2 regions of the Enterococcus sp. M-BR2 genome follow, and region 1 is predicted to be linked to the other one. Evidence: riboswitches for the same ligand, from Rfam matches in the RefSeq annotation. Region 1 holds a riboswitch; the other holds the start of a gene.
The links. A riboswitch is a leader RNA that binds a small molecule or an ion and turns the genes downstream of it on or off. The one in region 1 is predicted to bind magnesium.
Positions count from the first base shown of each region.

Region 1 (16,533 bases):
CGCTATTGATCCAGAAGTAGGAGAACTAGTTGCCCCGGCAGACGGAGAGATCACGACTATTTTTCCAACTGGACATGCTGTAGGGATCACAACGACTGACGGAGCGGAGATTTTGATTCATATCGGGATGGATACAGTAGAATTAAATGGGAATGGCTTTGAGATCTTAGTCAAACAAGGGGATCTCGTCAAAGCAGGAGATTTATTGATTCGTTTTGACATCGAAGCAATTAGAGCAGCTGGCTATAGCGTAATCACTCCAGTTGTCATTACGAATACTGATGCATTTGCCGATATACTTGAATTAGACCAAAAAGAGATTATTGCAAACGAAGATGTTCTGGCAATTGTAAAATAAGGAGGAAATCAGGATGCAATCACGTTTTTCAGAAAAATTTTTATGGGGTGGAGCAACTGCTGCCAATCAATTAGAAGGGGCTTATGATCGAGACGGAAAAGGGCTATCCGTTGCAGATGCTATGCCTGGAGGTAAGCAGCGCTTTGCGATTATCGGCAGTGAAGAATTTGACTGGACGATTGATCAAGAAAAATATATTTACCCGAATCATCGAGGAATCGATCATTACGATCGTTTCAAAGAAGATCTTGCCTTGTTTGCGGAAATGGGATTCAAATGTTATCGTTTTTCGATTGCCTGGACACGAATTTTTCCAAATGGAGACGAAGGTACTCCTAACGAAGCGGGACTAGAATTTTATGATCAGCTGATTGATAAGTGCTTAAAATATGATATTGAACCTGTGATCACGATTTCTCATTACGAAATGCCTCTTCATTTGGCAAAAGAATACGGTGGCTGGAAAAATCGAAAACTGATCGACTTCTATGAACGATTTGCTCAGACAGTATTAGAGAGATACAGCAGTAAAGTCAAATATTGGATGACTTTCAATGAAATCAATTCGGCCTTTCACTTTCCAGCTTTAAGTCAAGGATTAGTAAAAAGCAATGGAGCAGGAGAGTACCAAAATATTTTCCAAGCATGGCATAATCAATTCGTTGCAAGTAGCAAAGCCGTAAAAATCGGCCACGAATTGCGTTCGGATATCCAAATCGGCTGCATGATTATCTATGCAACAACTTACAGCATCGATGCCAATCCAGTCAATCAGGCAGCAACAATGATCCAAAACCAAGAATTCAATTTTTTCTGCACGGATGTCCAAGTACGTGGAGAATACCCTGCATACACAGCGCGTACCCATAAAAAATATGGAGTCGATCCGGAAAAATTAGAGCAAACGGAAAAAGACTTCCAGTTGCTAAAAGAATATCCAGTGGACTACATCGGATTTAGTTATTATATGTCTACGGCAATCAATGAGACTGATCCACAAGCAGCAACTTCAGAAGGGAACTTGCTGGGAGGAGTAAAAAATCCGTTTCTTGAGGCAAGTGAATGGGGCTGGCAGATCGATCCAGAAAGGCTGAGAATCGCATTGAATGAATTATACAATCGTTACCAGAAACCATTATTTATTGTTGAAAACGGTCTTGGAGCCATTGATCATATGGAAGAGGATGGCACGATTATTGATGATTATCGGATCGATTATTTACGTCGTCATATCGAAGCGATGGCTAATGCAGTAGCAGACGGTGTAGATTTGATGGGCTATACGCCTTGGGGATGTATCGATCTTGTCAGTGCATCAACAGGAGAAATGAGTAAACGTTACGGCTTTATCTATGTGGATCTAGACGATGAAGGAAATGGGACACTGAATCGATCAAAGAAAAAATCTTTTGATTGGTATAAAGAAGTAATTGCCTCAAATGGCGTAAACTTGTAATTAAAGCAGCTGAATGAAAAAGAACACACTTCTCACATGTGATTTGTGTTCTTTTTTTATTTTTTATGTGCTATTCTTTTAGTAATAGTAAAGCAAAGGGTGACGTTATGAAAAGGACACGTGTACTATACTTGGAAGTCGCAGATAAAATTAAAGAAGATATTTTCTCAGGAAAATATCCAGTCGGTTCGATGTTGCCGACAGAAAGTGAATTAGAAGAACTGTTTCAAGTCAGCAAAATCACTGTCCGAAAGGCAATCGAACTGCTGGCATCAGATGAATATGTCGCAAAGAAAAGTGGTCGTGGGACGACGGTTCTAAGCAATCGTCCTTACAATCGATTATCCAAAGCGGCAAGCTTTACGCAAATCTTGGAGAACTCCCGATATGAAGTCCGGAAAGAAACGCTGGATTTGCAATTGGTCCATATAAAGAAGGAAGATCCTTTGTTTTCCTTTTTCGGTGAGCAAGCTGTTTGTTTTAAGCGCTTATATTATTTGAACAATCAGCCTTATATTTATTTTGTTCATTATCTTCCACAAGAAATGATGCAATTCAGCAGAGAAGAATTTGGCAAAGAATCTTTGTATCGTTTGCTGACGAAAAAAGGATATACTATTGACTCATTTTCTGATGATTTCTCGGCAGTATTTTTAACAGAAGAAGAACAAGGAATTCTGAAAACAGACGCACAGATCGGCATCAAACGGATACGGAAATCGTCTACGCAAATTGGGGAAATGATTGAATATTCGGAGGCGGTCTACCATACGGAGCTGCATCCTTACCATATTGATTATGAAACATAAATAAAAAAAGAGGTTGTGAAAAAGCTGCCCTGCATCAAGTAATAAGAACAGCCAAACAAAAATAGCTTCTCATATTTTTCGTTTGGTTAGGCTTATTACCGCAGATACACGGCTGTTTCTGGATTACCATTTATTCTGGATAAGGGGGTGTGGTACGATTTTCAGAAGGAATCTATGAACCAATCACTGTATTGATTTTAGCTTCGATGGTAACCCCATTCGGCTTGACGATCGCTTATTTCTTAGGGAAAATCATTCGTAAAAATATATTCAATCGTCAAGAAATCGATACATTGAAGACTGCTTTTCCTATGGGGATCTGTCAGATCACAGAGGGATGTTTCCCTATCGTATTGAACGACTTGGCACGCAATGTCATAGCAACGGGAGTCGGTGGGGCAGTAGGTGGCGGATTAAGCATGTTTTGGGGCGCAGATAGCCGTATTCCGGCATCGGGAATGTTTGCAGTCGCTACGATGACCAGACCATGGGCATTCATTGGTGCATTGTTAGCTGGTTCTTTTGTCACAGGAATAACCATTTTATTATTGAAAAAACCAGTAGATCCGAATGCAGAAATCATCCAAGAAGAAAAAGAGGAAGAAGACATACCTTGGGATGATTTGACAATTAGTTAGGAGAGGCAGAATGGATTACAAGAAAAAAGTACAATAGATGTACCTTGAGGCAGGAATGGTATGAAAGAATCAGAGTTAGAAAGAATCGAATATACAGATTTTGGTTTAGGAGCGATCGAAACTGTCCAGAGCATCGGCACCCTCCTTGAAATGACGATGAAGGAAAAATGAGAACCTTTCGTTGTCGAAAAGGTCTGGTATACCTTATGTCGAAGGAAAGGAAACAAAAAAACTTTCCTGTACTATTCCAAAAAGGAAAGAAAGTTATTATACAGTAAAAAAAGAAATTATTCTTAATGCTAGAGATCAGTACACGTTCGAGCCCAATATCAAACACTAGTTCCAGGCAGGCGCAACAGGTGCGGTTATCACTGAATTTTCTTCCAGCAGTGACGATTCAAGTGATATTTTTACAAATCCAGCTATTTATCGTTAACAAAAAGATTTTTAGGAGAAGCTGATGAACAAAAATGATCAAATTTTGATCGTTTAGTTCGTCGGCTTTTTTATTTAGAGAAACATCATTTATCAGTGAAACATAACACGAAAACAAAATGATTTTTTCGTTAATAAAAGAAACAAGTATTTGTTGTTTAAAATAATACACGTTATTGGCATATAGGACGAAATCCCAGTATCTTCTATAAGTAAGTCATTTCATATCGATGAAAACACGTTATTTATTTTTGTTTTATCTATAAAATAGCTGAAAAATGATTTTTTTCTAAATACTATATATAGTGGTGTCTATCCTATATACCACTAAAAAACTACAAAATCTAGTCTTTTATTTTAAAAAAACACGTGTAGAATGAAGATAGACTTTTGAGTTAGGGAGTGTTTTTTTATGAAACTTACTGTTTTTTGCGGTTCCCGTTTTGGTAATAAAGAAAGTTACAAATTTATTGCGCAAACGTTAGGAAAATACATGGCACAAGAAGAAATCGAACTGGTTTACGGTGGTTCATACTCCGGGATTATGGGAGTGATTAGTAAAACAGTACTGGAAAATAACGGAAAAGTCACAGGTATCTATCCAAATGGGCTTTTTGAAACTGAATTGCCTGGAAAAGATGTTACTACATTTATTCCTACAGAAACGATCGATGAAAGAAAGGTATTATTATTTGAAAAGGGAGATGCTGTCCTCGTTTTCCCTGGAGGTCTAGGTACATTGGAGGAATTCTCACAACTTCTTTCTTGGATAGCAATCGGTCTGACGCCTGACAAGCCAATCGGAATATTGAATATTGGCGGTTATTACAGCGGCTTGCAACAATTATTAGAAACTTTTGCAAAAGAGGATTTTATGGATAAAAAATGGTTGGATCAAGTAATCTTTTCCAACAATCCATTGGAACTGGTCAATGAATTACGAGCAGTATCTATTAAAAATCAGTTATTATTGAAGGAGGCAAAATAATGAGTCAAATATATTTAGCAGGACCATTTTTTTCAGAGGAGCAAATCGATCGAGTAAGTCGTATCGAAAAAGCGTTGGAGGAAAACAAAACAGTCACAAGTTTCTACTCTCCACGTCATCACCAAGAAAGCAATTATGAACTATTCAGCGCTGGATGGGCGCAGGAAGTATACGAAAAAGATATGGAAGAACTGACAAATGCAGAATTTGTTGTTGCTATCCTTGACTTTGAGTATCAAACAATCGATCCAGGAACGGCTTACGAATTAGGTGTGGCAACTATGTTGAAAAAACCGATGATCATTGTACAAGAAGAGACGGTACCTACGAACTTGATGATTACACAAAGTCTCCATACGTATTTAAAATCAGACCAAGCTGTACGTGAATATGATTTTGAAACATTGCCTGTTGAAACTTACGTAGGCGAGTACTTATAGAAGAGGAAGGGTTGTATGTCAGTGATCTTGATTTCAGGAACGATTGGTGCAGGTAAGAGCAGTTTGACGAATATGCTTGCAAAAGAGATTGATTCTAAACCATTTTATGAAAATGTCGAAGATAACGAAGTATTGCCGCTCTTTTATTCAAATCCTGAGCAGTACGCTTTTTTATTGCAAATCTTCTTTTTGAACAAGCGATTTTTAGCAATGAAAAATGCTTTAGTGAACGATGACAATGTGCTAGACCGATCCATCTATGAAGATAGCCTGTTGTTCCATCTAAACGCTGATTTAGGTCGGGTAACGGATATCGAAGTACAGCAGTACGATAGCTTATTAGATACGATGCTAAACGAGTTAGATGATGTTGCTCCAAAAAAACGGCCTGATTTGATGGTCCATATCAAAGTTTCTTTGGACACGATGCTAGAACGTATCAAAAAACGTGGGCGTGACTATGAACAGCTAGAAAGCGATGAGACGTTATATACCTATTATGAAACGTTGAACACCCGCTATAATCAATGGTATGAAGATTTTGATGTATGTCCTAAAATACAAGTGGATGGGGATAAATTCGATTTTGTAGAAAATCCAGAAGATGCAAAAAAGGTGATCCGTCAGATCCAAGAAAAATTAGCTGAATTGGAAGGAAAGCCTGCTGGAAAATATTTTACGGATAACCAGCATGCAAAAGGTCAAGAATTAGGCTAAAAATAAAAAACCAAACGACGGGAAAGAAAAATTACTACGTGATGTAGAATAAGCCTTTCTATCGTTTGGTTATTTTATATTCAAATATTTGAAATAAATAAATCTTTACTCTTTGATTTGTAAACTGAAATGATCCACTGTTTGTTTTACTGATGAAGCTTGATCAAAGGAAGAAGCTGAGTTTGAAGTTCATAAAAATCAGCCATAGTGAGTTTTGCTTGGATTTGTTTATCTTCTTCTACTTTTTACATAATTTTGAACAGGATAAGATTCAAATGTTTTAAATGAATCTTTGACTAGTTTGTGACAGTTGTCGCATATGCTCAAGCTTCCTTGGTCATTAAATTCTGTATGGATATTTTTGTTGTTATTACATGTACAATAATCAGGACTATCGATCATCCATTTCGTCTCCTTTACAATCATTTTGCTTCTTTACTATAGCAGAAAAGAAGGGGAGAAACAAAAGAAGATCCAACAGACGGCACTATAGACTGTAGATGTTGCCATCCTCATCCTTCAAACGGTAATTACCGATTTTGGTAAATGTGATGGTTGCTTCTTTTTTATTTTCTTTTCCTGAAATAATATATTCGTCATCTTTGGTAGTAATCTTGATGTCTGTCAGCACTGTTTTTTCTTCAGATGATTCAGAAGAATCAGTTTCTTGTGTCTGATACGTGCGTGTCCATTCCATTTTTTTATCTGTAAATGTCAACTGTCCCGCGGATAAATCCATATCTTTACGTACTTTTAGCGTATATACACTGTTAGTGATATCTGCTTTTTCCGCTTTTAAGACAGAAGAATCGGTTGTTTCATCCGAGGATTGGTCAGAGCCGCCAAACAAATTACAGCCAGTCAATGTCAAAAGTCCCGCAGACAAAATAAATAGTACGATTAATTTCTTCAAAATACTTCCCCCATTTGATAGGATAAAGAAATTATACCATTGGAAAGTAAAACTTCAAACGGATGGAAGAGAAAAACGCACAAAACACCCACAAATAGAGTAAATTTTAGAATAAAATTTTAAAAAGGCAAAAAATTCGCCATTTTCGGAAAGCGTTTTAGAAAAGTGTTGCAATCTTTTAAAAAAATGCTATATTAAAAATGAACCGGTTCAAATACTTGTTTAAGTATAATTAATAGTGAGAGGAAGTTGCTCTACTGAAGACTTTAGTTATATGGATATTAATGACAAGCGGCATTATGCAAAGAAAGCGGTCATCATGGTCGAACAACAAGAAAAAGAAATCAAATGTAACTGGCAGGAGTGAAAATGTATGGCATCGATCCGTGACGTGGCTAAGATGGCTGGTGTTTCAGTGGGAACAGTTTCCCGCTATTTAAACGGTCAGCAGCTGAAGAAAAAAAATATGGAAAAAATAGCAGAAGCGATTTCAGCGTTGGACTATAAAGAAAACATCATTGCTAAAGGGCTGAAGAATAATCGAAGTTTCTCTATTGGACTTTTGATAAACGGGATATCTAGCCGTTTTGGTTCGGAGGTTGTTTCAGGGATCGAAAGAGTAGCTGAAGAAAATGGGTATAGCTTATTATTAAGCGGGTTTGCCGATCAGCCAGAAAAAATCGATCAAAAAATCGAATACCTGATGAAGCATGCAATCGATGGGTTGATCGTCTTCTTATCAGAAGAAGAGTGGTCTGGATTTGAAATGCTGACAAAAATGAGTATCCCAGTTGTCGCACTGAATTGTCCGGATGCGCCAGCAGGTATTGATACAATAGTAGTGAATGATCGAGAAAGTGTAGCAAAAGTGATTGCTCATCATGGCAGACAAGGACATAAAACAATAGGATTTATTGCTGCCGCTCAAACAGATTACGTAGCAAGAGAACGTTTAGTTGGAGCCAAAGAAGCGGTACAAAAGGATCCGTCTATCCATTTAGAGATCTTTACAGGAGACTATTCTAGAAAAAGCGGCTATTACGGGGCAAAAGCATTATTAGAAAAAGGGGCAACTGCTATTTTTGTCAGCAATTACAATATGTCGATTGGTGCCATCGAATGTTTCAATCAAGAAGGTGTCAGAATCGGGAAGGATATTGCGTTCAGTCACTATGATTATTTAGATAAAAACGATCTGAGTATCCTTCCGAAAATCACGATCACGCCACCAACAGATAAAATCGGGGAACGAGCAGCAGAGCAGCTGTTGAAACGAATCAAAAAAGAAGAGGAAGAAAATGAAAAAGTGATTGTGATGGAAAATATCATACATGGAATCAACTAAAAAAAAAGAGGTGCTTTGATGAAAAGATATCAATTTCCAGAAAATTTTTGGTGGGGCTCTGCAGCAAGTGGTCCACAAACAGAAGGAAGAATTTCAGGCGATGGAAAAGGAGAGAACATTTTTGATTATTGGTACAAAAACGAACCGCAAAAGTTCTTTGACCAAGTAGGACCTGAAAAAACCTCGCAAGTTTATACGAAGTATCAAGAGGATGTACAGTTGATGAAACAGACTGGGCATAATTCATTTCGAACCTCTATCCAATGGAGCCGTTTGATACCTGATGAATCTGGAACAATCAACGAAGAAGCCGCTCGTTTCTATCATCGCTATTTTGATGAGTTGATTGAAAACGGTATCGAACCCTTTGTTAATCTGTATCATTTCGATATGCCGATGTATCTGCAAGAAAAAGGCGGATGGTTGAACCGAGAAACGGTTGAAGCCTATGAAAAATACGCAAAAAGTTGTTTTCAGTTGTTTGGCTCGAAAGTAAAAAAATGGTTTACCCATAATGAACCAATCGTTCCAGTCGAGGCAGGCTATTTGTATCGATGGCATTATCCGGAAGAATCAGATATGAAAAAAGCAATCCAAGTTGGTTATCATGAAGCGTTGGCTTCAGCATTAGCCATCAAAGCTTACCATGAAATGGACCAAAGCGGTGTCATCGGAATCATCTTGAATTTGACACCGAGTTATCCAAGAGACGAATCAAATCCCGAAGATGTTAAAGCAGCACGAATAGCAGATGCGTTCTTCAATCGTTCATTCCTTGATCCAGCTGTAAAAGGCGAGTTTCCAAGTGAATTGATCGAGAGAATAAAAGAACTCGATCTAATGCCGGAGATCCATCCAGATGATTTGGCGATCATTAAAGAAAACACAGTAGATCTTTTGGGAATTAATTATTACCAGCCACGCCGAATAAAAGCAAAAGAAACACCAATCGATACTAAAAACGGTCCTATGCCTGAGGATTACTTCGACAATTATGAAATGCCTGGTCGTAAAATGAATCCTTATCGCGGATGGGAGATCTATGAAAAAGGAATCTATGATATTTTGATCAATGTACGAGATCATTATGGGAATATCGACTGTTTTATTTCTGAAAACGGCATGGGTGTAGAAAATGAAGCACGATTTATCAAGGAAGATGGTATGATCCACGATGATTATCGGATCGAATTTGTTCAATCTCATCTGAAATATGTCCATCAAGCCATTCAAGAAGGTGCCAATTGTTTAGGTTATCATATGTGGACATGCATGGATAACTGGTCGTGGACCAATGCCTATAAGAATCGTTACGGTTTTATTTCAGTAGATTTAGCACAAGATGGAAAAAGAACGATTAAGAAATCGGGTCATTGGTTCAAAGATGTATCAGACAGAAATGGATTTGAAGCTTAAAGAATAGCCAAGAGAGAATGTATGAAAATTCCCGTTCTTACCGCTTCAGGAAAAAGAAGTTCAATTATTTACGATCTTTTTCAACTTTTTTGTCTTTCTATTTCATTTTTTGTATATAATAGAATAGTCAAAATTAAATAGGAGTGGAGGAAGGCATGAGGAAAAAAAGACCGTTTCTTCTCTTTTGGTTATTCGGTTTTTTCTTACTGCTTATTTTATCCGCAGCATTTTCAGGAAAAATGACAGCAGATCTTGCTCAGAAAGAAACAGAAAAAATCGTAGCAAGCAAAGAATCAGTAGATAATTTCAAAAAAGAATTCTCAACTTATTGGTGGAAGGAATATAAATTAACTGCCAATTACGAAAAAGGTGAATTGGACATCTATTTGCCAAAAGGAAAAGAAGAAAATCAATTTATCAATATCGATGACGTACTTAGTGCGATTTCTCTCAGACAATATCAATTCAAAGACAAACATTTGGCCGTTTTGCTTTTGACTCATGATGGCGACAAGGTAGCTCGTTTGAAAAATGGAAAAGTGGTCACAGCTTATTCTGAAAAAGTGGACAAAAAAGTGGTGGCCGATCGACTAGCGGAATGGAAAAAAACCAATGAACAAGTCAAGAAAACAACTGCTTCTTCTCAAAAAAACGAGTCGACAGAACCAAGCCCTTCAGATTCTGGCAGTGGACAAACGATAACGGGAAATGAAGAAAATCAAGCCTCAATCATTACGAATGAGTCATCAGAAGGACAATATCAAACCTATGGACAATGAAAAACAGAGGTTGTGACAGAAGTGGTCAGCTTCAAGAAATAAGAAGAAATTTACGAAAAGTGCTTCTCAAGTTTTTGAACACCGTTTAGTGGAGAGGTTGTGAAAAAGCTGTCCTGCATCAAGAAATAAGGAGCTGCGACAAGAATTTTGTCTCAGCCTCTTTTTTTGTACGAATACCGAGAAACTACTTTTGAATACCGCAGAGTGAAGCGGTCACCACAAGACTTTTATCTCTTCATTCGTTTAATCGCTTACATCACAGCGGTTTTATGCTGTGAAAAATGGACGGAATAATCTTTAGAAAGAATAAAAAAATCTTAAGATAACAATTTTTTTAGGAAATTTTCATTTTTCAGGAGCAAAATAAGAAAAAATGTGAATAGAGAGAAGTGATATACGTGACACAACTTAAAAAATTGTGCCAAAATCGTTTAGCAATCGTTTTGACAGCTGTTTTCTTTTTTTGGCTGAAGACGATCACTGCTTACTATGCAGATTTTTCATTAGGTGTGGAAGGTACGATCCAGTACTTTATCTTGTGGATCAACCCGATTGCAACAACCTTATTGTTTTTTGGCCTTTCTTTGTATATTAAAAAGCCAAAGCCAGCGTTAGCCATTCTTTTGATCATTGATATTTTAAATACGCTTTTGTTGTACTTGAATATTATTTTTTATCGAGAATTCACAGATTTCATTACAGTCAAATCTGTATTAGGCTTTTCGAAAGTGTCGCAAGGGTTGTCAGGAAGCTCCTTTTCTTTGATGAAACCCCATGATGTCATCTACTGGTTGGATATCGCTGTGTTCATTGGGCTACTGGTTTGGTTGAAGGTCAAGAAAATACCTATCAAAAGCAACCCTGTCAGCAAACCGATGGCTATCGCGGTTACCTGTCTTTCAGGATTGATTTTTTCAGGAAATCTAGCGTTGAGCGAAGCCAACCGTCCACAATTACTGCAGCGGACATTTGACCGTTCCTATATTGTCAAATATCTAGGAATCGATGCGTACACTATTTATGACGGGATCAAAACAGGAATGACTAGCAGTGTTCGCGCGCATGCAAGCAGTAATGGAATTGATGAAGTTTTAGACTATACAAAGAAACATTATGCAGAGCCAAATCCTGAAACATTTGGGCTCGCTAAAGGAAAAAATGTGATTGTCCTTCATTTAGAAAGTTTTCAACAGTTTTTGATCAATATGAAGGTAGACGGACAAGAAGTCACGCCGTTTTTAAATAGTATTTTCCAGAATCAAGCAACGATTAGCTTTGACAATTTCTTTCATGAAGTAGGACAGGGAAAGACAAGTGATGCTGAAAACATGTTGGAAACTGGCACATTTGGTTTACCTCAAGGCTCATTATTCACAGAACTTGGGTCAGATAATGTCTTTCAAGCAGCACCAGCGATCCTTGGACAAACAGAAGGCTATACAAGTGCTGTTTTCCATGGGAATGTAGCTAGTTTCTGGAATAGAGATCATGTATATAAAAATTTAGGGTATGACAATTTCTTTGATCGATCTTATTTTGATGAATCCGACGAAACGTTAGGTTATGGGATATTAGATAAAGATTTATTCAGAGAATCTGCCCAATATCTTGAACATCTACAACAGCCGTTTTACACGAAATTTCTTTCCGTAACCAACCACACGCCTTATTATACGGATGACAAGAATTTCGACTTTCCATCTTTGAATACTGGCAATAGCACAGTAGATAATTATGTTCGAACGACCCATTATCTGGATCAATCATTGGAACAATTTTTTACGTATTTGAAAAAATCTGGTATTTACCAAAATTCAATCTTTGTGATTTACGGAGATCATTTTGGGATCTCGAATACAGATAATAAAGATTTAGCAAGTGCTCTTGGTAAAGATCCAGATACATGGGATGAATTTGACAACGCACAGATGCAACGAGTGCCATTGATGATCCATTTGCCTGGTTACACTAAAGGGACAGTCAATCATGAATACGGTGGAGAAATCGATGTTTTGCCGACATTACTACATCTATTGGGAATCGATGATAAAGATTATCTTCATTTTGGTACAGACTTATTATCTTCTCAGCACGATCAAGTAGTTGCTTTTCGAAATGGGAACTTCGTGACACCCAAATATACCGTCTTAGGAGGAAGAGCTTACAATAATCAGACAGGAGAAATCATCGATACGAAAGCAGCAGGAATCGACGAGGAAATTTCCAAAGATCAGGAAAAAGTCAAGTCTGCTTTAAGTCTTTCAGATAAGCTGAATCAAGAAAATCTCTTGCGTTTTTATGTGCCAAACGGATTTGAAACGATCGATCCGAAAAAATATGACTATAAAAATGAAGCAGAACGTAACATAGCCATCGAAAAGCAAAAAGGAGAACATTCGACAAGTGTCTTTTCAAAAAATGGCAATAAAACAACAACCAACTTATATCCAGTAACAAGAACAGACGTTGAACAGCAAAAAAATAATCAATAAACAATCAAACCAACCTTCAGTAGTTAGACAACATTCTAATGCTTGAAGGTTGGTATTTTTATGAAAAAAACATTTTTTTGTTTTTTTCGTGTATTTTTCCTTTTTAACGTATCTATTTATTGAATGCGGAAAAATTTAAATTAAAAAGGAGAACTATTATGTATGATGGTGAATTGATTAAGAAACTTCGAGTCAACAAGAAGTTGACACAGTCCCAATTAGCGGAAGGAATCTGTTCTAAGACTTCTCTAGTCGGGATTGAGACAAATTCAGTGAAAAAAATGTCATTTGTAACATTGAGATCATTTTTAGAGCGAATGAACATGACACTTGCAGAATATGAATGGATGCGAAACCAGCTGGATGAACCAATAAAGTTAAAGAAAAAAAGACGAATGCTAGATCGGGTACAAGAAGACAGCTTTGATCCTTATAAAGAGATCAGCAATAACCGTAGGCATTTTAAGAAAACAGAAGATCTGTATTATTTGGTTTTGAATCTTCACATGGTCGAAAAAACAGAAGTATCTGAGACAGAATTTGAATTTTTACGTTATGAATGCCGAATCATTGAAGAATACTTGATGCAGATACCAGACTATGGTCAATTTGAACTATCTATTCTAGCTGATTTTCCTTGGATATTCAGTGATCGGTTTATTGAGAACAATTATTTGAAAATCAAAAAAAGAATGCGACGATTAGCACAGTTGAACAATCATGAGCAGTATCTCTTTACTTTTTTAATGAACCTGACTTCGTTTTATATAGAAAATGGTCGGTTGAAAAAGGCACGTAGTGTGAATGAAGATATGAAACGGAGTTTAGCACATAAAGAAAGAAGTACAGTGATCTATGAAACATTGATGGCAGATTATTATCAAAGATTGATTTCTGCTGCTTTAGGGGAAGAAAAGACGAAAGACTACCAAGAATTCTTCACAGTGCTCGAATATATGTTAGGAAAGAATCAACGGAGGTCCTTAGAGAAAAAACTACTGGCCATTGCTGAACCCAGCAACTAGACCAGCAGTTTAGAATTTGTATCACTTCGCCGCTTTTTCAGACGGTTTGTTTGTATCGAATGGCGGGAAAAAGCGGGCGATCTCTTTTACCGCAGCATCACGGGAATCAGAAGCGTGAATGATGTTTTCAGTCCCCGGCAGCGCGTAGTCTCCTCGGATCGTACCTGGAACAGCATCGGCAGCTTTTGTTGCTCCAACCATCTTACGGACGATATCGATCACTTCCTCGCCGACCAGCACAAGATAAACAACAGGACCGGAAGTCATGTAATCGATCAGTTCATCAAAAAAACTGCGCTCAGTCAAGTGCTGATAATGTTCTTTTGCTAATTCAGGAGTCATAGTTTCAAATTTCATTTCAGCAATGGCCAGTCCCTTTGCTTCAAAACGTTGGATGATGCTTCCGACTAAATGGCGTCTCACGCCGTCTGGCTTGATAATAACAAGTGTTCTTTCCATAACAGCACCTCGTTTCCTACTATATTTCTATTATAGCGGGAGGTGGAAAATGAGACAAATAAAACCGCGTGAGACAGGAATATAACGTGTGTATTTTAAAAAAGTATGAAAAACATGGAAAATTGATTTGACATCCTCTTTTTTAGTTGTTATATTAACGAAGGAAAACCGAATAAGATTTGTTAGGTGAGGCTCCTATACAAACATAGGCTACTGCCCAAAAACGTCGAGAGACGCCAATGGGTAGAACAGGAATTGTCGAGATAAGGCTTTTCATAAGGTAGCTAAAAGCAGGTATCTGCTTTTTACGTTGTACAGTGTCAAAACTCAACGATGAGATCTGAGAAGCTTTTTTTAATATGCTTTTTCAAACCTTTCGCTGAGTATTTGGCGAGAGGTTTTTTTGTTGCCGCAAATCCCCATCGGTGAAAAATAAAAAGGAGGTGGTCTAATTGGGAAAATAACTATTCGAAAAATGATTGGAAGTCATGAATTAAAATTACTTAGTAAAGGAGATGAGAACAAATGGATGACAGTCATTCGAAAAACAAAGATCTAGAGGAAAGGCCAGGGCTATTATCTATCTGTTCTCAGCCCCTTTCAGTTTTTTCTCTATCGATCCGATGAATAGCTAAAGACCAAAAGCAGCGAGAACAGCTGTCTTTTGGACACAAAGGAGAGATTGAGATGGAAAAAAAGAAAGATACACAAAAAATCTATGCAGCTTTTGCTGGAAAAACGAAACAAGAATTATTTGAACTATTCCATGCATCAGCAAATGGATTGACAGAAGAACAAATCGAACGTTCAAGAGAAAATTACGGTGAAAATGCGATTTCATATGGCAAAAAAACACCATTCATCGTAGAAATATTGAAAGCATACATCACACCATTTACATTAGTGTTGATCGCATTAGGAATTATTTCATTCATCACGGAATATGTATTAGCAGCTCCTGGAGATAAAGATCTTTTCGGTGTAGCCATTATCTTCACTATGGTTATCGTCAGCGGGACAATGACGTTGATCCAGTCCGTACGTTCCAATCAAGCGGCTGAAAAACTGAAATCATTTGTGAAAGTAACGGCAGCTGTAAAACGTAATGGAAAGTACACAGAGATTCCTATGGAAGAAATCGTCTGTGGAGATCTTGTTCGGCTTTCAGCAGGGGATATGATACCAGCGGATATGCGTTTATTGTCCGCAAAGGATTTATTCATTTCCCAAGCAGCATTGACAGGGGAAAGCTATCCAGTAGAAAAGCATGCGAAAGTATGTGAAGACGATCAGCAAAGCGAAACAAGTTACGAAAATCTTGTCTTTATGGGAAGTAATGTCATCAGTGGAAGTGCGGAAGGAATCATTGTTTCTGTTGGAAATGACACACTATTTGGGCATGTAGCAGAAACGCTATCTGAAAAACCAATTCAATCAAGCTTTGAATTAGGCATCCATAAAACATCCATGCTACTGATCAAATTTATGTCATTGATGGCTCCAGCAGTTATCGTCATCAATGGGCTTACAAAAGGGGATTGGCTAGAAGCTTTTCTTTTTGGACTATCTGTAGCAGTTGGTCTAACACCTGAAATGCTTCCAATGATCGTTACGACGAATTTGGTCAAAGGAGCAAGTGTGATGGCCAAAAAAGGAACAGTGATCAAAAATTTGAATGCCATCCAAAACTTTGGTGCAATCGATGTGTTATGTACGGATAAAACGGGGACATTGACACAAGATAAAATCATTCTTGAATATCATATGGATTGTGAAGGAAATGAAGATGATCGTGTTTTGCGCCATGCGTATCTAAATAGCTACTATCAAACAGGGCTGAAAAATTTGTTAGATGTGGCTATCATTGATGAAGCAACAGAAACTTTAGATACAGATAAGATCAATTATCAAAAAGTGGATGAAATTCCTTTTGATTTTGAACGTCGCCGTATGAGTGTTGTGGTTGCTGATCCAGCTGGTAAAACACAAATGATCACAAAAGGCGCGATTGAAGAAATGCTGAACATTTCTAAATTTATTGATCTTGGCGGTACTGTTACACCATTAACAAAAGAACGAAAAGAAGCCGTACTTGCAAAAGTACAGTCACTTAATGAAGATGGCTTACGAGTGATTGGTGTCGCACAAAAGACCAATCCAAGCGTCGTTGGAGAATTTTCAGTCAAAGATGAGTCAGACATGGTTCTGATTGGTTATCTTGCTTTCCTTGATCCACCAAAAGAAACAACGAAACAAGCGTTGA
Region 1 covers NZ_CM152743.1:149,140-165,672, forward strand. Annotated here, with positions in the region: gene AC1F25_RS00690 (beta-glucoside-specific PTS transporter subunit IIABC) at 1-358, shown strand, start outside; gene AC1F25_RS00695 (glycoside hydrolase family 1 protein) at 372-1,814, shown strand; gene AC1F25_RS00700 (GntR family transcriptional regulator) at 1,922-2,623, shown strand; partial or broken gene AC1F25_RS00705 (PTS fructose transporter subunit IIC) at 2,785-3,261, shown strand; gene AC1F25_RS00710 (phenylalanyl-tRNA synthetase subunit beta) at 3,659-3,868, opposite strand; gene AC1F25_RS00715 (LOG family protein) at 4,109-4,684, shown strand; gene AC1F25_RS00720 (nucleoside 2-deoxyribosyltransferase) at 4,684-5,124, shown strand; gene AC1F25_RS00725 (deoxynucleoside kinase) at 5,140-5,841, shown strand; gene AC1F25_RS00730 (hypothetical protein) at 6,070-6,243, opposite strand; gene AC1F25_RS00735 (hypothetical protein) at 6,329-6,754, opposite strand; gene AC1F25_RS00740 (LacI family DNA-binding transcriptional regulator) at 7,128-8,099, shown strand; gene AC1F25_RS00745 (glycoside hydrolase family 1 protein) at 8,118-9,515, shown strand; gene AC1F25_RS00750 (hypothetical protein) at 9,671-10,294, shown strand; gene AC1F25_RS00755 (LTA synthase family protein) at 10,693-12,786, shown strand; gene AC1F25_RS00760 (Rgg/GadR/MutR family transcriptional regulator) at 12,945-13,811, shown strand; gene ndk (nucleoside-diphosphate kinase) at 13,833-14,270, opposite strand; M-box (ykoK) riboswitch at 14,442-14,616, shown strand; gene mgtA (magnesium-translocating P-type ATPase) at 14,958-16,533, shown strand, end outside.

Region 2 (16,533 bases), 630 kb from region 1:
GTTGAATGGTTGTATCTATTTTTTGACTCTCTTTCTTTTCATCCTTTTGGGTGCTTATCTCTTTTGCCGTTATATTTGTTTCAGGTGTTTTTTCTGGCATTTCTGGGGACACATCTGGCTTTTCTTCAGGAACCCTATTTGGTGTTTCTGGATTCTCGGTTTCATTATCCGTGTCTGGTTTTTCTTCTGGTCTTGCTTCGTTGCTAGAGTCTGTATCTGGTTCTGGAGTCACATCTGGTTTCTCTGGATTCTCGGTTTCATTATCTGTGCCTGGTTTTTCTTCGGGAGTTGTTTCAGGTTTTGATTCATTGTCTGGCTCCGACTTCATTTCTGTATCAGGCTCTTCACCAGATTCTATTTCCGGTTGCTGTTCTCCGTCTGGATTTTCTGTAGGCGGTATATCAGGCTTGTTTTCATTTTCTGGTTTATCCGTTGGTTCCCCAACAAGATCTCCTCCTCCTGAGTCGATTGCTGAATCTTGCTCAACTGTCTGCCGTTGACTATACGGCGTCAAATAATGAAGATCGTTCGGTAAGCCATCTGCTACTTTGACAGTAAACAGTGCTGGTTTTAGCAAGTCCTGATTTAATGTGACGGTGAAAGTAAATGTTGCTTGCTTGTGTTGGATAGACAAAGTATTCTCGTCGTAACTGATCAATAAAGCAGGGTCAACATTCTCAAATGTAACAGCTGATTGTCGTATCGGTGCTAAGTCTCCCGAATAATCAACTGTTGCTTTGATGGTCGCTGTTTGTCCTTTTTTCAATTTTGTGACACCTGAATTGAAGGAAGAAAATTCATCTTGGAAAGTAATTCGATTAACATTGGCCCATTTGGTTTCTGCCCAATTTGCTGTTCCTATCTCCTCTGTATGCACTGTCTGATTTATAGTAAGCGATAAGCTTAAGGCTGTAAATGTTGAGATTAAGATGGTTGGATATCTCATAACTCTCTCACTCCTTGATTTTTTTGTATGCAAGAAATAAGATAGTAGAGATTGTGCCTATATGTTTACTGTCTTTTTGTCTAGATTCATGAAAAAAACAGTAATATTTTCAAGTTTTAACAATTTAAGTAAAAAGGAGCGCCCTTCATGCAAACCCAAGAAGCGATAAAAACGTATCTTTTAAAGAAAAAAAGCAATACAAAATTAGATATTTTTCTTTTCCTGTCTGAACATCGTTTCTTTATTACTACACAATATTTAGCAGATCATTTCCATATGTCTGAATCAAATTTTTTATTATACATCAAAGAATTAGAACAAGATTTTGAGCGTCTCAATCTAACAGAATTGCATATTGATAAACAAAAACCTTTTTTGAAGTTGAATTTTGAAGGAATTGATCCGGCTTATTGCTACTATCGTCTATTTGGAAGGTACTGCAACGAATCGGTCAGTTATGAGATCTTGACTTCTTTGTTCAGTTGTCAGACAAATTCGATTATCAGTTTAAGTCAGCAAACGAACTATAGTGCCTCTTATCTGTATACGAAAATGAAAAAAATCAATGCATTTTTAGCATTGTATGGTTTGTCTGTCTCCTTTTCTAATAATGGAAGAAAGTCCTTTTCTGGAAAAGAAGTACAAATCCAATATGCAGCATTAGATATTTATTGGAATATCTTTTCAAGTACTGCTACAGATTTTTATGATGAAGAACCACAGGTAGTTGCTTTTATGATGAATACTTTTTTTAAAAAAGAGGTACTTGACCGACTGAATAGCGGTATGATGGATAAATTATATTTGCTGTTGAAAATATGTAAAGAGAATTTTCCGGCTACTTCTGTAAAAGGTGTGCAAAGAGAGTTTGAGGAGTATGAATATATTGACTTTTTTATTGATCCCTCTGTCGATATTTTGCGTCCCAATCTGCCAATTTGTCGCGAACAACGCATCCTAGTGAATATTTTAGCTCGGCTCTCTATCACGAAAATCGAATCAGAAAAAACAAGTTTGGAGCAATACGAACTTTTAAGAAAAGCAAATGTTCCTCATGTTCTTTATTCAAGAAAAATGGTGGAATCCTTTTGTACTGTATTTGATTTGCTTATGCCTGAAAAAGAAAAGATTCTTTACTCGTTGGCGTTCGCACGAAATAAACTTTATAATGGATTTCTTAACTTCAATCAACCAAATACGCCCCTTCCTACTTTTATGCTTTATCAAGAGCATAACGTATTGAAAGAAATCCAAACAGCTATTGAACGTTTTTACATGGATTTCAGAGAACAAAATCAACATATGCTGCCAGATATTTTAGAAAAAGAAAATGTGCTATGGATGGTCGAAGATCTAGTACATTTATATGATCGTTACAAAAAACAACCGCTGATCGTGATTGGTGTGAACTATACGCGTGATTTTTATATCAGTAAAGATTTGATTGTTAAGATAGAACAAATTTTTTCAAATGAATCGATCAAAATACAAAACGATTTTATGGAGAACTGTAACATCGTTATCAGTGACTGCCCTTTGAAACAGTTGCCTTCCCACATCAAAAAAATATATATTTTAAAGGGAATCATCACACCAGAAGATTGGAAAAAAGTGATTATGAGGATTTCAGAATATATTTTTGAATTAAAAGAAGAGGCTCTTATGAACCAATCGGAAAAAGAAAATCAAGATAACCTCTAGTTCCTAGACCAAAGAAGTGACATAAATCCGTATACTGTTGAAAAGCATACGGATTTATGTCACAAAAATTTGAATATCTTTTTCGTTTACATAATAAAATTATAAATTATTTACTGGTTTTCTTTACGTTCGTTTCCTTTTTCAATTGCTTCCCATAATCCATTTAGATATACCGCACCTAATGCTCGATCATATAAGCCATATCCTGGTCTTCCTGTCTCATTCCAAATCATTCTGCCATGATCAGGGCGGATGTATCCGTCAAATCCGTTGTCATACATTGTTTTTAGTATACGGTACATGTCTAATGAACCGTATTCTGATTTATGCGGTGCCTCATAGAAATCTCGATTATCTAAAAACTTGATATTTCGAACGTGAGCAAATGGGATCCGGTCTCTTTGGCAAAATTCTGCTAAAATTTCATACACATCATTTTCTGGATCTTCTGCAATACTTCCTGTACAAAGAGTGATTCCGTTAGAAGGACTGTCTACTACTCGGCACAACCAATCTAGGTCTTCTCGATTCTTTACGATTCGAGGTAATCCAAAAATCGAGTACGGCGGGTCATCTGGGTGTACAGCCATTTTGACCCCTACCTCTTCACATGTCGGGATGATTGATTGAAGAAAATAAGCAAAATTTTCTCGAAGTTTTTCTTCGTCTACTGATGCATACGCTTCAAGCAAAGATTTGATATGAGCTAAGCGTTCAGGTTCCCACCCCGGCAACTCGAATTCATTGCTGGACTGTTCGATGCGTTCGACGATTTCTTTTGGATCAGCTGGAATATCAGCGGATATAAAAGCTAACGTAGATGAGCCATCTTCTAAGCGGTAATCAAGATCAGATTTGACCCAATCAAATACAGGCATAAAATTATAGCAGATGACTTCTATTCCATATTCTGCCAAGTTTCGAATCGTCTGCTTATAGTTTTCGATATACTGCTCACGGGATGGTAAACCAATTTTAATGGCATCATGCACATTGACGCTTTCGATAACCTTTAGTGTCAATCCACGAGACTCAATTTCTTCTTTTAATTCTTTGATCCGTTCCCTAGGCCACACTTCTCCTACTGGTATATCCATCAATGTGCCTACAATACCTTTGACTGCAGGTATTTGTCTGATTTCATCTAAAGCAATCTTTTCCTCTTGTGAACCGTACCATCTAAAAGTCATTTCCATTATAAAGTTCCTCCATGTTCTTGTAAGTAATTCTGTAATGTTTTTCGTACGGCATTGGGTCCTGCCAACATTTTGATGAACATTCCTTCTATTTTTCTGCCAATCTCAGCTTGATAAAGATCTACACCAAAAATTTCTTTATTTGACAAAATAGGAACAATTTTCTCTTGGATATGTGAGGTATCTTGCGTACCCAATTGAATATCAGAAAGCCTGTGCTGAAGTTCCACCAGCAAAGGATCTGGACTCGGTGTGAATGGTTTTCCTTGATCATCAAGGCCAATAAGGTATCGAAGCCAAGCAGCGAGAATCAATGGGATGAACACAAGAGTCTGCGGGTCCTTATTTTCTATTTCCATATATTTTTTAATCGTCTCACCGTAACGAATCGCCACCTTTTGAGAGGTATCCGTGGCGATTCGCTGAGGCATGTCAGGAATATTTGGATTAGAAAATCGCACAGTGACTACTTCTTCAAGAAAGGTCTTTGGATCAATGATTCCAGGCGATTCTACGACTGGAAGACCTTCATTGTACCCGATTTCAGAAACTAACAGTGACAAATCTGGATCTTTCATCTCTTCAGCTATACTCCTATAACCCAGTAAACAACCCATAATAGCTAAAGCCGTATGCAAAGGATTAAGACAAGTCGTCACTTTCATCGTATCTGCTTTATCTACCGTTGCACGATCAGTCAAGAACACTCCAGCTTTTTCGAATCTCGGACGTCCGTTTGGAAAATGATCTTCCATGATTAAATAATGGATATCTTCTGTATTGACGAATGGCGCAATATTGGTTCCCTTTGCGGTTTGCAAGATCGACATATTTAAAAAACCTTCTTCTGCCAACATTCTGCTAACTGATATGGAAGGATTCGGAGTGATACGATCAATCATTGTCCATGGAAACGCAACGATTTCTTCATTCGATAAGTATTGGATAAATGTTTCTGGTACATAACCTTCCTTTTGCCATTCTTTTGCAATCGTTAGCAACGAAGTACGTAATTGACTGCCGTTTTGTGAAAAATTATCTGTAGAGACAAGTGCAATCGGCCAAGCTCCCGATAAAAACCGTCTATAAAGTAGTGCAGCAAGAATACTCATCGTATGTGATGGCTTTTTCGGACCATTTTTTATATCAACTGCAATCGGTCCTATATATTTATTACTTGTATCTTTCAATCGATAATCTTTTTCAGTAATAGCAAAAGTAACTAATTGTAAACTCGGATTTTCAAAGTGACCAATCATCTTAGCAAAGTGTTCCGAACAATCTGGATGACAATACAGACTGTCAGCTGTCGCAGCTAATACACGTTTGACAAATTTTCCACTGCTTGGCATGACCACTTCAAGAATCAAATCATCAAAAACTCGGTAAGCCTTTTCAATTATTTCTTCATCGAATGTTTCACAAACAATGACACCAGTGGGCAATTCGCCTTGATCCGCTAAACAATGAGCGATTTCTGCATGAAATCCTCGATAAAGATTTCCGCCACCAAAATGGATCCAGACAGGATTTCTTTGTCCAGTTTCTCTTAATGATGCACGGTCAAAATGAGGTATTTCTACTTCTTTTTGAGATAATTCAGGAATAAAGTTCTCCCAGTTGTTTAAATCAATCATTTTTCCCCTCCTAAACTAACATATCAGTTTTTGTCTTCAAATGAATTTTATGCAATAAAAACCGCTATGTCAATCAAAATTTTACTATTTGTACAAATCTACGAGTTAAAGTGACATATCAGATTGTTTTTCAGATCTCTTCTGTTATACTACGTTCATAGAAATGATTTTGGAGGTATAAAAATGAAAAGTAGCTTGCAATCTCAAGCTTACCAAGCGATTCGTAAACAAATCATCTATGCGGACCTAGAACCTGGAAGAAAAATATCTGAAAAAGCGCTGGAGGAACATCTTTCTATCGGCCGGACCCCCATTCGCGAAGCATTGATTCAACTACGTCAGCAAGAACTCGTGTACACAGTTCCTCAAAGTGGTACGTATGTTTCAAGAATCAATCTCTATTCTGCAGAAAATGCTCGATTTGTTCGAGAACAATTAGAACAGCAAATCATGATTGAATGCTGTTCCAAATTGGACCATCAAACACGAATAGTGTTAGAAACGATTTTAAAAGAACAAGAAAAAGCAGCCCAAATAAAGGATGAACGTGCGTTTTTTCGTGCAGATAATTTATTTCATGAAGCTTGTTTCGAAATTGCCGGCAGAAAAGAAGTTTGGAACTGGTTAGATGACCACAATACCCATTTAGAACGTTTTCGTTGGTTAAGAGTGACCATACAAGGGCTTCCATGGGAAACGATCATGGAACAACATGAAGATTTATTCAGAGCATTAGTCGATAAAAAACCAGAAGAAGCTCGTTTTCAAACGGGATTGCACTTGCACATGATGCTGAAAGAACAAGAAACTGTCACTCAACGTTATCCTGAGTATTTCAAGTAGTTGTATTTTCTTATGCCTCTTCCATTTTATAATTAACCAGCGTTTTTGAGTAATCTTTATTAAATAACAAAATATTCATTGACTTTCTAACTCCAACCAAATTACAATCATTATAAATAAATAATTATTATTGGAGGTTTTACTATGTCATTGATTGGGAAAAAAATCGAAGAATTTAACGCTCAAGCTTATCATCAAGGAGAATTTTTAGAAATTAGCGAGAAAGACCTTATGGGGAATTGGAGCATCCTATGTTTCTACCCAGCAGATTTCACTTTTGTTTGCCCCACTGAACTAGAAGACTTACAAGAACAATACAGCACCTTGAAATCTTTGGGTGTTGAAGTCTTTTCTTGCTCTACAGATACCCATTTTACTCACAAAGCATGGCATGATACATCAGATGCTATCGGTAAAATCGAATACACGATGATTGGCGATCCTTCGCATCGGATTTCTCGTATTTTTGATGTGTTGGATGAAGAACAAGGATTAGCTCAACGAGGAACATTTATTATTGATCCAGACGGCATCGTTCAAGCTATGGAAATCAATGCAGATGGAATTGGCCGTGATGCTAGTGCACTGATTGATAAGATACGGGCTGCTCAATATGTACGTACCCACCCAGGTGAAGTTTGTCCGGCAAAATGGAAAGAAAGTGGCGAAACATTGAAACCAAGTTTTGATCTTGTTGGAAAAATTTAGGTGGTCGACATGTTAGATAAAGAAACTAAACAAAACCTCGAACAATATTTAGCACTGATTGAATCTCCTATTGTTTTTTCTGTTAGTTTGGATACTAGTGAAAATAGTCAAAAATTAGCAGAATTTACGAAGGAAATATCAGAAATGTCTCCTAAAATCTCTTGGGAAAAAAAAGAGTTGATGCGGACACCTAGTTTTTCTATCAGCCCTCTTGGCAAAGAAAGTGGAATTATTTTTGCTGGTATCCCCCTCGGTCATGAATTTGCTTCTTTTTTACTAGCACTGTTACAAATTAGTGGACGGGCACCAAAAATCAGTGAGTCTTTGAGCCTCAAAATCAAACAAATCAAACAAAAGCTGCATTTTGACAGTTATGTTAGCTTGACTTGTCACAATTGACCGGACGTTGTACAGGCATTGAATATATTAGCTGTATTAAATCCAAATATTACTCATACGATGATTGAAGGCGGTATGTTCCAAAAAGAAATTGATGATAAACAAATCATGGCAGTGCCAACGGTGTTTTTAAATGGTGAAGAATTTAGTAGCGGACGCATGACGATCGAACAAATCGTTGAAAAAATCACTGGTCCTTTGGTTGAAGAAGAATTATTTGAAAAAAAACCTTATGATGTATTAGTGGTCGGTGGCGGACCAGCAGCTAGTAGTGCAGCTATCTATGCAGCACGTAAAGGAATCCGCACAGGGATTGTTGCTGACTCCTTCGGTGGACAAGTCGTTGAAACACTGGGAATTGAAAACATGATTGGTACCCCTTACACAGAAGGGCCAAAATTAATGCAGCAAGTAGAAAATCATGTGCATAGTTACCCTATCGATATTATGATCAATCAAGAGGCTGTTTCCTTAAATAAAGAGCAAGATTTTATCAATATCGGCTTGGCTAACGGTATATCACTTCAAGCAAAAACTGCAATTATTGCGACAGGTGCGCACTGGCGTTCTATCAATGTACCGGGCGAAAAAGAGTTTAAAAATAAAGGAATTGCTTATTGTCCACACTGTGACGGTCCTCTATTTAAAGGAAAAGAGATTGCTGTTATTGGCGGTGGTAATTCTGGTGTTGAAGCAGCAATTGATTTGGCTGGGTTAGCAAAACATGTATATGTTCTAGAATTCTTACCAGAATTAAAAGCAGATCAAATCTTACAGGATAAACTAGTCTCTCTTGCGAATGTCACTGTTATCAAACATGCAGCGACGAAAGAAATCAGCGGTACGAATCAGGTAGAATCTCTCTCCTATATCGATCGCCGTACGATGGAGATGCATACGCTAGCTGTTTCAGGAGTATTCATTCTAGTCGGCTTACTCCCTAATACGGATTGGCTAGATGGAACGATCGAAATGAACCCAAGAAATGAAATAGTGACCGAGAAAAATGGCGCAACGAATATCCCCGGCGTTTTCGCAGCTGGTGATTGTACAGATAGTCCATACAAACAAATCATCGTTTCAATGGGTTCAGGAGCTACTGCAGCTTTAGGAGCATTCGATTATCTGATGCGCACTTGAACTATAAAGATTGTACAAAAGACAGATAGAGGTTGTGAGCCTGCCGTTCAGCTCCGAGTCACAAGGAACAATTTCAATAAACAGTTTCTCATGTTTGTTGAATATTGTAACTTGTGGCTGAGGAGTAGGCATGAGAACACCGTTTATTCGAAAAAAAGGATTGTGATAAGAATTTTGTCACAATCCTTCTTGTCTTTTTTTTGAATAATCACTTTTTCTTCTCTTTTTCTTATATACTATAAGTAGTAAATAGTTTGAGAGAAGAAAGGTGACTGATTATGGCGCAAAATCGTATTTTTAAGACAAGTTTTGCAAGCGTTTATCCTATGTATGTAGCAAAAGCAGAGAGAAAAGATCGTACAAAAGAGGAAGTAGATGAAATCATTTGCTGGCTGACAGGTTATTCCCAAACAGAACTAGAAGAGCAACTACAAAAACAAGTGACTTTCGAACAATTTTTTGCGGAAGCCCCTGCCCCCAATCCTTCTCGTTCTTTGATTACGGGTGTTGTTTGTGGTGTGCGAGTAGAAAACATCGAGGATAACTTGATGAAAGAAATTCGTTATTTAGATAAAATGATCGATGAGCTAGCAAAAGGCAAAAAAATGGAAAAGATCCTCAGAAAATGATCTTCCTTAAGAAGCTCTTCTCCTTCACTCATTTTGTAACGTTTGATTTGGTAAAATGACTAGTTCACGTTAAAATAAGTCAAAGGAGGTTTTCTTATATGTTTGAGACGATTAAACAAAATATTCAAAAATATGCCTTATTAAGAGCTGCTGTTTATATTATTTCTGGGATTGCGATTGTGCTAAACCCTTCTGCTGTTTTTCATTTTATCGGTTATCTGATCACTGCCTATCTTGTTTTGCTTGGGGTGTTGAATCTTTTTGAGGCTTACCGTTTTAAAAGGAAAACAGGTTCTTGGAGTATCGGTCTGTTTAGTGGTCTTTTTTTCCTGATCTGTGCGCTGATCGTTTATGCTTTTGCACCTGCAATCGTTTCTATCCTGCCGATTCTTCTTGGATTAGCTGTTATCATCAACAGCTTGTTCCAGTTGTTCTTCAGCATGAATACAAAAGCTAAAAGTTGGAGTGTTTATAGTATTCTGTTGTTGATTGGCGGATTCGTCTTATTATTTAATCCATTCAAAAGCTTGATGGTTCTATTTCAAATATTCGGTTTCATCTTGATTTTCATGGGCATCCAGGAAATCATCAATTTTATCAGAGTAAGAAAAATGACTATACGTTAATCGTTTTTAGTTATTAAAATAGACTGTTTAAAAACCAACAAACCAAAAAATACTTTTGGATTGTTGGTTTTTTTATGAGTATATTTTCCTATTTTTTCAATAATATATGTTATGCTAAGTTCGGGCTATATTTTATACAAAGGAATGATGAGAATGGAATTTATTGGTATTTTATGCCTGATATTGATTTCAACAACGATTGGCTCACATATCTCTAGGAGATTAGGTATTCCAGCAGTAATCGGACAATTACTTGTTGGTGTTTTGCTAGGACAAGCTGGATTGAATTGGGTCAAACCGGATATTCTAGTCCATGACTTCTCGGAGATTGGTGTAATCTTATTGATGTTTTTAGCTGGTCTGGAAAGTGATTTATCTCTTTTGAAAAAATATTTCCGACCAGGCATGTTCGTTGCTTTACTCGGAATCATCTTCCCTGTTGTTTTTGGTTGGCTAACAGGCGAAGCATTCCAAGTTTCGGGAAATGAAGCGATTTTCTTTGGGATTATTCTTGCAGCAACTTCTGTCAGTATTTCAGTTGAAGTATTAAAGGAACTAAACGTGGTGAATACGAAAGAAGGCTCAACTATTTTAGGTGCTTCTGTTGTAGATGACATTTTAGTCGTTTTAGTCCTAAGTTTCAGTCTATCTTTTCTCACTGGAGAAGCTTCTAGCAATGCTTCTTTACCGCTTGTTTTGATTGAACAGCTCGTTTACTTTGTTTTTATTTTCTTATTAGTCAAATGGATTGCACCCTTCTTGCTTTCATTTGCAGAAAAAGTGTACGCAAATTCTTCTATTATCATCGTATCGCTAGTTATTTGTTTAGGTATGTCTTACGTAGCGGATCTTGTAGGTCTTAGTTCTGTCATTGGTGCCTTTTTTGCTGGGATAGCAGTCAGTCAGACAAAGGTCAAAGAAGAAGTATACCACAATGTTGAAGCTTTAGGATATGCAGTATTTATACCAGTATTTTTTGTCAGTGTAGGATTAGAAGTTGATTTTTCTGACTTTGGTGAGCAGCTTCTCTTTATTTCTATATTGACGCTTGTAGCAATTTTGACCAAATTGCTTGGAGGGTATTTTGGTGCTCAGATTGCCGGTTTTTCTCAACATAGTTCATTGATGGTCGGTGCTGGTATGATTTCGCGTGGAGAAATGGCTTTGATCATTTTGCAAATTGGACAGCAAAGTCAATTGATCGAACCACAGTACTATTCACCTTTAGTAATCGTGATTTTATTAAGTACACTTATTTCTCCACTTGTTCTGAAATATTTTACAAAAAAAGTTTATGAAGTGTGAGTGACCCAGAAAGTGGTCGTGAACCTGTCGTTTATTCGAAAAAAGGACTGTGACGATACCGTCACAGTCCTTTTACTATAGTTATGAAGTCGTTCTTTATTGATAATTTTGGTTGAGGTATTGTAATAGTTCGGGTGCTCGTTTAGTTGCTGAATCATCATCTTCTTTATTTTCCAACATGCTAACCATCATATATCCTTGGTTATCAGGGTTGAAAGCAAACAAGAAACTGTTCTCTTTCCCTTTTTCATCCTGTTTTTCTTTGATTTCCGCTGTACCAGTTTTCGCTGCCAATGGAATCCCTAAAGCAGAAAGAGAATGTGCTGTACCATTTACATCTTGCACAACTTCTCTCAGATCTGGCACGATCGTTTGTACTGCTGTTTCGCCGATGACATTCTTCTTATCTTTTGTCTCTTTATCTGCAATCAATTTAGGATAGACAAGTGTGCCATTGTTGGCAAAAACAGAATACATTGCTGCTTGCTGGATAGGATTAATTAGAAGTTCGCCTTGTCCATATCCAGTATCAGCTAGCAAGATATCTGAATTAAAGCTCTCTTCATTAGAAATTTGTGCTGGATTCATACTGATTGGCAAATCAAGGTCTTCACCAAAAATGAATTTATCCAAACCTGCACGGAAATTCTTCTCCCCCATTTTCAACGTTTCTTGTGCCATATATATATTATCGGAATAAATCAAAGCAGTTTTTAAGTCTACTTGTGACACATCACTAACACGAGTTACTTGATACGATCCCCAAGAACTATCTTTTTGCCATTTAAGCCCGTTGATCGTCAACACTTCATTTGGATCGATAGTGCCGTTGTCGAGACCGATTGCTGCTGTGATCATTTTAAACGTAGAGCCAGGAGCATAACCTGTCGCAAATCGGCTGATGAATGGTTGTTCAGGATTTTCTTCATAAGCTTTGTAGTCTTCTTGTGAGATCCCGTTTGTCATTTTGTTTGGATCATAGCTTGGAGAGCTAGCAAGCGCAAGAAGATCACCGGTTTTTGGCGTTGTCGCAACAGTCGATCCAGCTTTTCCTCCTAGACTGTCGAAAGCTGTTTTTTGTGCCTTTGCATCGATTGTCAATTTGATATCTTTTCCGTTTTGGACTTCATGCTCGATCAGAACCTTTTTCTCGACACCGTCTGTATCTGTGATGCTTAATTTTCCACCTGTAGTCCCACGAAGATCCTTATCAAAAGCCATTTCCAAACCAGATCGTCCGATTTTTCCATTACTGCTTAATTCTGGATTTTTATCAATATCTTCTGCTGTGATATCTCCCACGTAACCAATCAGTTGAGCAGCTGCTTCACCCAAAGGATAATATCTGCCGTCTACTTCTTGGATGGTAGCTCCAGCTGGAAGTTCTGGCGTTGCTCCATCAATGATTTTCAATGGGACAAAGTAATCGGGTTGTACCCAGCTTTGTGAAATAGCCTGATTGATAGCATCTTCTGTTAAGTCGAATGCAGAAGCAATGGCTTTGATATTGGCTGTTTTTTCGTCCCCATCCCCAAGTTTGCTTGGAACGACTCCTAATTGTTTTAGTTTGCCGGTTGTTGCTAATGGTTCCCCATTTCGATCTAAAATGTTCCCTCTTGTTGCTTCTTGCGTGGTCAGACTTACTTTGTCATTTCCTTCCATTTCTGGAAAAACCAAGTTAGGCTGCCAGTTGATCGTGGTTTTTCCATCATTTCTGTCTAATGTTCCTTTATAAGAAAGATCTTTCAATTCACCTAATGAGGTATTCATCTTTGCTTTATATGAAAAGCTATAAGTAGAATCATCTTTTTTATCTACTTTTAGATTTGATATCTCAAGTCCTTTGACATCGGCAGCACCGTATATATTTTGGTATTTTTCTAAGATCTCTTTTTCAGATAATGCACTTTTATTTGCTGCCTTTTTCGATGCCATTCCTGCAGCTTTGTTATAATCTCCTTTGTTTAAAGCTTGGACAAATTGCTCAACCGTCTTTTCTCCAGCTTCTACTGCTTGGGTTTCTTGGTAGTGCCGGTAGTAAAAATAACCGCCACTTGCAGCTACTATTAAAATCACTGCGCCGGCAATATAAGCGCCTGTTCGATTTTTGCCGTGCTTGTCACTTCTTTTCATTTTTTCCTCCTTCTTTTGCTTGTTATTCCTTTATTTTCACTATTTATACCTGTTTATTCTAACATAATAAAAGAAGTCAGAACATAACATAAATTGTTATTTCTAACTTCTTTTATTTTATTTTCTTTACTTAATTATTCAGAAATTTTTTGATTGCTTCTTGGTTTTTGGTCAAATCTAATTCCAGAACACTTCCGGAAGGCGTATTGTCGTTGAAGTCCCAACTGCCGTCTACTGGTACGGATAATGTATCGATCTTTTTATTATCGTCTTTGAGGAAATCCATACCGCAATCCAGTAGCACACTCTCAGGAAGGTTCGTTTGGATACTGCCAAGTAGTTTTCCCACCGCTTTCGGTAATTTAAATATCGAAGTGACGTCTTTCAGCTGCTGAGAGATAGCTTTAATCACTTGTTGCTGTCTTCTAATCCTCCCAAAGTCCCCTTCTTCGTCTTCACGGAATCGAGCATACTGCAGTAACGTATTGCCATCCATTACTTGCTTCCCTTTTTTTATATATACGCCATCTAAATCTAAAGATTTTTCTGCATCAATCTTTACTCCATCAGGAAACAGTTCATTGACGCAATCGATAAAATCTTGAAATGTGATACTTGCATAATACGGGGCTTCAAATTTGAAATTTTCCTTTAATGTTTGGTTCAATAAATCAATTCCTCCGTAAGAGTACGCTGCATTGATTTTATCCATTCCGTAACCTGGTATATCGACATATGAGTCTCTCATGATAGAGATTAGTTTTGCTTGTTGTGTTTTCTGGTCGTATTGTGCAACCATAAGTGAATCTGAGCGACCATTTTCGTCTTTCGAACGGGCATCCGAACCAATCAAAGCCACGTTTAGTGTGGTAGGGACACTTTTCGGATCTACCTTTTTTACAGTTGAGGTCTGTTTTGCAGACGAAAATCCATGGACAAATTCAATCGAAAAAAAGCCGACTACTAGTGTAAGCAGTAACAAAACAGATAATATGATTTTTTGAAATACTTTCATTGCGAATTCCTCTTTCTAAAAAGAATCTCTCGCTTGAAAAATAAAAGATAGTCCTTTATGATAATTCAAACTGAGAGATTCTCAGTTTCTCTTTATTGTTTTTCAGGTCGATAGAGCGGCAACTCTTCGGCCTGTATCTTCGAAGAAATATTCAACGTGATCCCGATCCCTAAAGAAAGGATCAGATAACTTGTTCCTCCATAACTAACAAATGGTAATGGCACGCCAGTCATTGGCATAAGCCCTGCGATACTTTCCACATTCATTATCGTCTGAACGAATAGCAAAGTTCCGAATCCTAAAAGAAACAATCCAGCTTGCTGATTTTTACAACGACTGCTTAAACAAAAGATTCTCATGCATAATGAGAATAATAAGAAAAGTACACACAATGCACCAATTAGCCCAAGCTCTTCTGTAATGATCGAAAAAATAAAATCTGTTTCTGTCTCTGGAAGATATCCCTTTTTTGTGATACTGTTTCCTAATCCTCTCCCCCATATGCCACCATTGTATAGTGCATAAAACGAATGAGTCATTTGATAGCCCGCACCATGACTATCTATGAAAGGATCTCTTAAAGTTGCAATCCTTTCATAAGCATGATTGAACATCTGGGGAAGCCAGCCTTTGTTTCCTAAATATAATACTCCGCCGGCTGCTCCAATCAATAAGGCAGAAAAAGTAACAATCAGATAGATTCCTTTTTTAAATGGAACTGCTGCTGCCCAAAAAATGACCCACGCAATCGAAAGAATCATCAATGCTCCAGCAATCTTTGGCTGGAATAAAATCAACAAAGTTATGCTTACTGTAATCAGGAAAGGTTTTTTTAGATTTTTTGGCGGATTATTTCCGTCACGAAAAAACCAGCTTAGATAAAAAATCAGAAAAAGATTTGCTAATTCTGAAGGCTGGAATTGAATGCCAAACAGAGAAATCCAACGTTGTGCGCCATTGACAGTGACACCGAATATTCCTACTCGTACTAAGATCAAAAAGAAAATCGATAAAGCTAAACCATATCCTGCTATTTTAGGGTGAAGTAAATAGTGCAGTTTGATTGAACGAGCTAAGAAGATTACGCCCCAACTCAAAAATATGAAAATCAGTTGGCGCAATAATAGACTTTTTGTATTTTCATCTGCTTGCAATAAACGATAAGAACTAGCACTGTATACTTCTAAAAGACCGATCATGGACAAAGTCAAATAAGGACCCAAAATCCACCAATCGATCTTTTTTCTTTTTTTCACCGCATCTCCTCCTCCCACGGTAATCCACTTGTCAGGTAAGGAGCGAGTTTGTCTCTTCAAATAAGTCAGTCTTGAAACTATAAAGAAAAGGCCAGAAACCTTTTCGAACAAGAATTCTGACCTAGCATCATCTCATCGTCCGAGTTTTAGCACTATACAACGTAAAGAAAACATTCTTAGCTATTGGAAAAAGCCTTAATCCGACAGTTTCTGTTTTACCCATTGGCGACTTTCGACGTTTCTGGGCAATAGCCTATGTTTGTATAGGAGCCTCACCTAACAAGGTTATTACTATATTCTATTTACGAGTCCATGATAGACTTTTCCTAATGAATAGGCAATGAAATTTGAAATGAAATAGTGAAATTTAACAATCTTTAATATTTTTTAGGAAAAAATAACAAATAACGTAAAAAAATCCCAGCGCAGTTTCGTTCAATTGTGCTAGGATTCCTTGATAATCTTTTTATTTTTAGTGTTTTTTTATATGATTTTCACTTTTCAGAATAAATGTTTATTTGTTTAAGTAATTGAATAACCCTCCTATTTCTTTGCCGTCTAAAGTAACTTTGGTGACGACAAAATGATCTTGTAATGGCGGAACTTCTAAATACTGCCCTTGCAGAAAATCATTCACTGTCTCGTATTCTTTTCCCATTTCTTTTGAATCTGCTGATGGTTTATAACTTATTTTTAACATAACTATTACTCCTTCTTATTGGGGACGTGCGATCGTGAAAATTTCTCCTATTGCTGCATAATCATTTCCTGCCAAACGGCTTATAGCATTCAATTCTCTTGGATCGATTCTTCCCGTCTTTTCATCATAGACTGTTTCATTCAAATGATATTTCTGTACTTCTAGCAAAAATAAATCAGCTGTTACTTTATTTTTATTCCGTATCTCGACATGTTCATATAAGGTTGTCTCAAAACGAACTTTTGCTTCTGTCAATGCTGGTACTGAAATGATTGCTGAATCCGTTAAAGTCAATTCAG
Region 2 covers NZ_CM152743.1:778,156-794,688, reverse strand. Annotated here, with positions in the region: gene AC1F25_RS03895 (LPXTG cell wall anchor domain-containing protein) at 1-946, opposite strand, end outside; gene AC1F25_RS03890 (helix-turn-helix domain-containing protein) at 1,094-2,647, shown strand; gene uxuA (mannonate dehydratase) at 2,758-3,843, opposite strand; gene AC1F25_RS03880 (mannitol dehydrogenase family protein) at 3,843-5,480, opposite strand; gene AC1F25_RS03875 (GntR family transcriptional regulator) at 5,664-6,323, shown strand; gene ahpC (alkyl hydroperoxide reductase subunit C) at 6,468-7,031, shown strand; partial or broken gene ahpF (alkyl hydroperoxide reductase subunit F) at 7,041-8,570, shown strand; gene AC1F25_RS03860 (DUF2200 domain-containing protein) at 8,849-9,199, shown strand; gene AC1F25_RS03855 (HdeD family acid-resistance protein) at 9,298-9,825, shown strand; gene AC1F25_RS03850 (cation:proton antiporter) at 9,979-11,130, shown strand; gene pbp4 (penicillin-binding protein PBP4(5)) at 11,227-13,263, opposite strand; gene AC1F25_RS03840 (LCP family protein) at 13,394-14,278, opposite strand; gene AC1F25_RS03835 (FtsW/RodA/SpoVE family cell cycle protein) at 14,371-15,534, opposite strand; M-box (ykoK) riboswitch at 15,659-15,825, opposite strand; gene AC1F25_RS03830 (hypothetical protein) at 16,049-16,234, opposite strand; gene AC1F25_RS03825 (flavin reductase family protein) at 16,250-16,533, opposite strand, start outside.
Region 2: it holds a riboswitch for magnesium, as region 1 does, so the genes downstream of both, AC1F25_RS03835 (FtsW/RodA/SpoVE family cell cycle protein) here and mgtA (magnesium-translocating P-type ATPase) in region 1, are expected to answer to the same signal.